One region of the Halomonas sp. NPDC076908 genome, then DNA from elsewhere that is predicted to be linked to it. Evidence: predicted binding sites of a transcription regulator. Region 1 holds the regulator's gene; the other holds the start of a gene.
What was found. Region 1 encodes sigma-54, which starts transcription at its own class of promoters, with help from an activator protein. Its sites were predicted from a motif close to TGGCACNNNNNTTGCTNT; they were not measured.

Region 1 (3,697 bases):
AAGGTCTTCCAGCGCTTGTAAGGCGATGGATTTACCAGACCCCGAGCGGCCGCTAATGATCACCAGTTGCATTTAGACTCTCTTTGCTTTGAGCAGGCTGAGTTGATGGTAGCTACTAGACAAGCAGAGTTAGATAAGCAGAGTGCCTGAGACCATTGTTAGGGGGCTGACTGTTCACGAATTTTAGCGGTAATAAGATCGAGTAACTCGCGCTGGCTGCCTGCTTTGCGCAGTTGCTGGCGGGTATCCGCGTCATTCATGATAGTGGCCACTTGACCTAACAAGGACAGGTGCGTGTCATCTGCCTCTTCTGGTACGAGCAACACAAACACTAAATCAACTGGATCTCCGTCGATAGCATCAAAATCGATTGGCTCCGACAGCTTCAAGAAACCAGCGATTGGCGTTGAGCAGTGAGGGCTACGCGCATGAGGGATAGCCACACCGTTACCTATACCTGTACTGCCTAAGCGTTCTCTACCGATTAATCGGCTAAACACTTCTTGGCTATCTAGGCTGGGCGTGTTTTGGGCAATAAAGGTGCTGAAAAACTCCAGCACCCTTTTTTTGCTGCCCCCGGGCACATCGTATAGAACGCGTTCCGGGGGGAGTATGGTTTCCAACGTCATTGAATTAACGCACACCTGCGCCTTGGGCGCGAGCTTGTGCTTTTTCCTTGTGTTTAACGAGTTGACGATCAATTTTATCCGCTAAAGCATCAATCGCGGCATACATATCACTGTCGAGAGCTTCTGCATGTAGATCTGCACCTGCTGCGTGCAGTGTACAAGCGGCTTGCTGTCGCTCTTTTTCTACAGATAAGGTGACTTGCACCGTGGTTATATTGTCGTAATGACGCTCGACACGTTCAAGTTTTTCATTGACATAGTCACGCAAGGCGTCAGTCAGATCTACGTGATGACCAGTGATATTAACTTGCATTGACGTACTCCTTATCCATCGGACTGTACTTCGATTGTAACCCTTTTTGCCGCGTTGCAAAGCCCTTGTAGAGAGTTTACTTACTATTGATACAGCCTTAGCGTAAACGACGGCGTTCGCTAGAGGAGGGGATGCCCATGGCTTCGCGATATTTGGCTACCGTTCGGCGTGCAACCTGAATGCCACCCTCGTCTAAAAGCGTCACTAAACGGCTATCAGAGAGGGGTTTGCCAGGCGGCTCTTCGTTTATCAGCTTTTTTAGTCGTGCTCGAATGGCGGTGCTGGAGTGGCTATCGCCATCTTGACCGCTCACTTGGCTGGAGAAAAAGTATTTGAGTTCGAACACGCCGCGGGGCGTATGGATGTATTTCTGGGTAGTCACCCTAGATATGGTCGATTCGTGCATTTCTACCGCTTCCGCAATATCTGCCAATATCAGCGGCTTCATAGCCTCTTCGCCGTGTTCTAAAAAGCCAATTTGGCGGGTGATAATCTCGCGGCCCACGCGTAGCAGCGTATCGTTACGACTGGAAAGACTCTTAATTAACCAGCGCGCTTCTTGTAAATGCTCTTTTAAGAACTGATTGTCCTGACTTTTATCTGCGCGCTTAATCAAGCTTGCATAGTCAGGCTGAATACGCAGTCGTGGCAAGGCTTCTGGGTTGAGCTCCAGATGCCAGCCTTCGTTGTCGTGACGCACCACTAAGTCGGGAGTGATGTAGCTATCGTCAGTGACGCCATAAGCGCTTCCTGGGCGTGGGTCGAGACTGCGGATCAATAGGATGACATCGCCCAGCTGCTCATCATTTAGCCCCAGGCGGCGCTTTAATAAGCGCATATCGTCCTTACCAAGTGCTTCAAGAAATTGGCGGACAAGGCGGCGGGCAGGGACGAGTAGCGGTGTGTCATCGGGCAGTGCAGCCAACTGCAACATTAAGCATTCGCGCAGGTCGCGGGCAAAGATGCCGGTAGGTTCAAACTGCTGCAGTTTAAGCAGTATGGTCTCGATTTCGCGCTGGCTGAGGCCATCGATACCTTGGGCGCGCAGTCCTTCACGAATGTCGTTAAGCGGTTGGGTTAAATAACCATTGGCGTCTAGCGCATCGATCAGGCTTTCCGCAACTAAATGCTCACGGGGACTAAAATCGGTCATGGCGAGTTGCCACAGCAGGTGGCCGTGGAGACTTTGCCCTGCGGCCTGGCGCTCAAAGTCAGGGCCCTCGCCGCTGCTACCGCTCATGCTGCCCATGTCTTGGTAAGTATCCGACCAATCGCTGTCTACCGAAAGTTCGGTAGGGATACTCTCTGACCACTCTTCCTCTTTAGGCTCGCTGACAGCTTGTTCGCTGAACTCATCTTCTTGCTCCAGCATAGGGTTCGCGTCTAGCGCCTGCTGAATTTCTTGACGAAGGTCGAGCGTTGATAGTTGCAATAAGGCAATCGCCTGCTGCAACTGAGGCGTCATGGTCAGCTGTGTGCCGATACGCAACTGAAGAGAAGCTTTCATGACCATCTGAGAACCACTCGTTAATCGGAAAGGTTCACCCTAGTGCGAGTGGTGGCTGTGTGCAAGTGCAATAAGCATGCCATTGGTATAAAAATTATCGTAGAGCACTGATTAGAGGTGAAAAACAGCTTAGAGGCGAAAATCAGCACCCAAATAAACGTCTCGCACCTTCTGGTTGGTGAGAATTGACTCGGGAGAGCCACTGGCAATGATCTGGCCGTCGCCTACGATATAGGCGATATCGCAAATATCGAGGGTTTCACGTACGTTGTGATCAGTGATCAGCACGCCGATATGTCGCTGCTTTAGCGCACGAATAATGGTTTTAATATCGCCAACTGAGATGGGGTCAACCCCAGCAAAAGGTTCGTCAAGCAAAATAAAGGCAGGCTCCGTGGCTAGTGAACGGGCAATTTCGACACGTCGCCGCTCGCCGCCAGATAGGCTCATGCCTAAATTGTTGCGAATATGGGTGATATGAAAGTCTTCTAGCAAAGCTTCCAAGCGCGCTTCGCGCCCTGCACTGTCAAGCTCTTTGCGGGTCTCCAGAATCGCCATAATATTATCGCTAACCGATAGTTTGCGAAAAATTGACGCTTCTTGGGGAAGGTAGCCAATACCTGCCATTGCCCGCTCATGCATGGGTGCCCGGGTCAAATCCAGATCATCAATGCCGACCTTGCCCGCATCCGCTTTTACCAAGCCGACAATCATATAAAACGAGGTGGTTTTGCCTGCGCCGTTGGGCCCCAGTAAACCGACGACGCTACCTTGAGATATCTCCAGATTGATATCTTTAACCACCTGACGACGCTTATAGCTTTTAGCTAAGTGTTGGGCATAGAGGGTTTTTATCGGCGCAGTTTCAGCAGTTGCCACAAGCTGACTCCCTATTGTGCTGGCTGAAGGGTCATTCGGATGCGCTGCGGCTCGCTGCCGTCAACGTCTGAGCGTGCTTGAATCACTTCACGGTCAATAAAGTACTCCAACCGTCCACCGGTAAATCGATCATCCTCTTGGGTCAATTCAGCTTGATCAATTAACTCTACGCGGCGCTCTGCAACATGGTAAATGATGCGCCGGGCCCAGCCTTCAGTAGGGCCTTCCTGTCCTTCAGTTTGATGGCGCAGGTAGGCACGTTCGCCGGTAGATGTGGCAAGTGAGAGCTCACCTGCGTCGTTGCGTTGGATTTCCACACGATCACCTCGTAGCTGCATTTCACCTTGTCGAATATCGACATCGCCGGTG
Region 2 (3,697 bases), on a different contig from region 1:
GCTGCAAACGCTGTCTGCTATCTAACAGCTCTGCCTGAAGCTCATGCCGACCCGCCGTGAGCCCTGTTAACCAAAAAACATCACTGTGCAAAGCGGTCTGGCTGATTTCACCATTTACTAGAAGCCGCACCTGATGGTCTTCGCGCAGCGGTGGTGCAATCAACACTTCCACGGCGGTCATCCCCTCTTGCAACTGTGTGCCTTGCTGGGGCAGCGTAATCGTAAAGTGGTCATAGGGCATGAAGGGCTGCCCAGGGCTGCCACGCGGCCGCTCAGCGGCAGGCGTGGTCGTTTGATGGCTGGGCATGGTAGCCCTTAACGCAGGCGGTAGGCCGGGTAATGGGGCAAGCTCTAATACTTCACCGCCGCGGCCAGGGTTATCAGTAAAGGTCACGTTGCCGTGCTCATCAGTTACGCGGAAGACCGTTTGCGCGGTAGCGGTTGCCGCACTACCAGCGAACCAAACACTCACAACGACAGCCATTACTCCACTTACCTTTAATGTGGTTATCTTACCCATAGTGCTCTTCACCACTCTCTTGCCTCCTACAACGAAAAAACCCCGCCGAAGCGGGGTTTTTAACACTATTACTACTATTACCGCCGCCAGGCTGATAGTAACAGCCTGGGGTGAATAGCGCTGATTAACAGCTGTAGTACATATCAAACTCAATCGGGTGAGTCGTCATGCGAATACGCTCAACGTCTTCCATTTTGAGTTCGATGTAAGCATCGATCATGTCGTCGGTGAACACGCCACCTTCGGTCAAGAACGCACGGTCAGCATCGAGGGCTTCCAGTGCTTGATCCAAACTGTGCGCCACAGTTGGTACTGACTTGCCTTCCTCTGGCGGCAGGTCGTACAGGTTTTTGTCCATGGCATCGCCAGGATGGATCTTGTTTTTGATGCCGTCGATACCCGCCATCAACATGGCAGAGAATGCCAGGTAAGGGTTGGCAGTCGGATCAGGGAAGCGAGCTTCTACACGCTTGCCTTTCGGGCTAGCAGTGTAAGGAATACGGATCGAAGCAGAGCGGTTACGCGCGCTGTAGGCCAGCATTACCGGCGCTTCAAAACCAGGCACCAGACGCTTGTACGAGTTCGTAGAAGCATTAGTGAAGGCGTTCAAGGCACGGGCGTGCTTGATGATGCCGCCAATGTAGAAAAGCGCCATTTCAGACAGACCAGCGTACTCGTCACCGGCAAACTGGTTTTCACCACCTTTCCAGAACGACTGGTGAACGTGCATACCAGAACCGTTGTCGCCTACCAGCGGCTTCGGCATAAAGGTCGCTGTTTTGCCATACGCGTGTGCCACGTTGTGGATCACGTACTTCATTTCCTGAACTTCGTCAGCTTTCTTCACCAGCGTGTTGAATTTAACGCCGATTTCGTTCTGACCAGCGTTGGCAACTTCGTGGTGATGAACTTCCACAGTCTGGCCAATCGCTTCCAGAGTGTTACACATAGCGCCACGGATATCGTGGAAGCTGTCGACCGGCGGTACGGGGAAATAACCGCCTTTCAGACGCGGACGGTGGCCTAAGTTGCCGCCGTCAACGCGGCTGTCGGTTGCCCAAGCGCCTTCGTCAGAAGTGATTTTGTACATGGAGCCTTGAATATCGCTCTTCCAATGTACTTCATCAAAGATAAAGAATTCAGGCTCAGGACCGAAGAATGCGGTGTCACCTAGGCCAGTAGACTGCAGGTAAGCTTCTGCACGCTTAGCGATAGAGCGCGGGTCACGATCGTAGCCTTGCATGGTGGCTGGCTCGATGATGTCACAGCGCAGTACCAGCGTAGCGTCTTCGGTGAAGGGGTCGAGGTAGGCAGAGCCGTCCTCTGGACGCAGAATCATGTCGGATTCGTTGATGCCCTTCCAGCCATCGATGGAAGAGCCATCGAACATTTGGCCGTTTTCGAAAAACTCTTCGTTTACGTCACGGGCAGGCACGGTAACGTGCTGCTCTTTGCCGCGCGTGTCGGTGAAACGCAGGTCTACCCACTTAACATCATGTTCTTCAATTAGCGCGAGAGTCTTGGCTGACATAGTGTCCTCCGGTATGAGCGTGGCTTAAAGTTAACGACTGTAAGCTACCGATAAAAGTGTTGTTCGACAAATTACGTGTAAACCACACGCATGTCATTTCTCGTTCGCTCAACGTTTGCTGACATTAATGAACAAATCGCTCAGCGAGCATTTCAGACCGGCTATCGTTTTAGCACGTCGCAAGGCTTCTGCCGACGACCCGCTAGCCGCTGCCGAATACAATGCAGAGAGCATGCCAACACTGCACCATAATGGTATAAAAAAACAACAACTAATTGTTTTTAAAACGTAAAAAAATAGATCCTCATGCCTCCTGATGAGGCATAGCCCCTTTGCTAGCGCCGGGAAGGCGTATAAATATCGCCCAATGCACCAAAAAAGAACAAAAATAATTACCAACGCATTAAATAAGTGCATAAAAAACGTTGAACGCACGTTTTTTGCTCGCAAACTTTTACTTGCTACCCAAATAAACCAGATACTACAATAAATTACATTATGTTAGATTAGTTCACATTTGGAGCCAACAATGGGATCGGTTTGCTTTATCATTGATGCCATGGTGACGGGTGCGATGCTGCCACGCCATTTAAAGTCCATACGGGAGTCCGGCATTGCCGATCACTTACTTCCCATTTTGGTTACCGGCACTCGCCCGCATGTACGCTTAACCTTAATTGAGCAGCGCTACCATACCCATTGCCTAATTACCCCTACTAAATCGCTGGGCGCTCGCCTTAACCAAGCGGCTTTTAAAAGCCAAGCTGAATGGCTAATCATCGCACTGCAAAAACAACCGTTGCCGGCCAGCCTATGGGGCTCACTCTATCCGCAATTGAATGCCTACATGCTTGACGTCATTACGATTGGTCTTGCCAAACCCACCTTGACGGAGCGTATCCTGCGTCGTTTGCTGGCAAACGCACTACTACTGCCGCCCTACATTGCCGTTAGGCGGGCCTGGTTTGAACGATTAGGCGGGTTTGACCCTGAGTTAGACGAGCTTAATGCTATCAAAGATTTTCTGCAGCGCTTACACGCCTGCTCAACACGCCTGAAAAGCTACAATGGCCAACTGCTGAGAGAAGTGGATGATACCGCCAGCGATGCCCGGGTTAGCGTTTCGCAGAGTGCTTACACGCCGCGGCTGTAACGTATTCTTTATTACTATTATTGACATGCAACAAAACCCCAGCGGCTAGCACTCTTCCCCAACCTAAGCGACTTTCAATCGCTTGCCAAAAAGCATTGAGCCTAGTGTGAAAGTATTTGCCAACTTATTAAGCGCTACCGACCCTGCTACGCCCACCACAATAAGCACGAACGCATACAACGTAATGGGCAGTGACAAGGGCGCGACCGCTAAATCGGCAAGCACAAAGAACATCGGATGCGCCAAATAAATACCAAATGAATAAGCATTTACTTGGCGCACCCACAGCGGCGCAGGACGCCCCGCTAAATAACGCATGGCGCAGAGCGTAAACAAAACAAAGAACGGGATAACCCATACCTCTTTGGATGAGAACGCCAGCCAGCCTGCAAAGGTTGCCCCAATCACCAGTGCCACAAATAGCGCAAGCCACCCTGGGCTTGCCATCTGCTGCATCCAGACAGGCCGCTCCGCCAGCACGCTTTCCGGTGCT

Region 2: the regulator sigma-54 is predicted to act here: its motif matches at 2,272-2,289, upstream of glnA (glutamate--ammonia ligase).

Annotation. Positions count from the first base shown of each region.
Region 1 is NZ_JBNNIW010000006.1:85,897-89,593, reverse strand. It holds gene rapZ (RNase adapter RapZ) at 1-72, opposite strand, end outside; gene ptsN (PTS IIA-like nitrogen regulatory protein PtsN) at 159-629, opposite strand; gene hpf (ribosome hibernation-promoting factor, HPF/YfiA family) at 634-942, opposite strand; gene ACQKE4_RS05270 (RNA polymerase factor sigma-54) at 1,040-2,455, opposite strand; gene lptB (LPS export ABC transporter ATP-binding protein) at 2,579-3,328, opposite strand; gene lptA (lipopolysaccharide transport periplasmic protein LptA) at 3,340-3,697, opposite strand, start outside.
Region 2 is NZ_JBNNIW010000022.1:40,438-44,134, forward strand. It holds gene ACQKE4_RS13455 (DUF4124 domain-containing protein) at 1-484, opposite strand, end outside; gene glnA (glutamate--ammonia ligase) at 645-2,051, opposite strand; gene ACQKE4_RS13465 (hypothetical protein) at 2,581-3,204, shown strand; gene ACQKE4_RS13470 (acyltransferase family protein) at 3,268-3,697, opposite strand, start outside.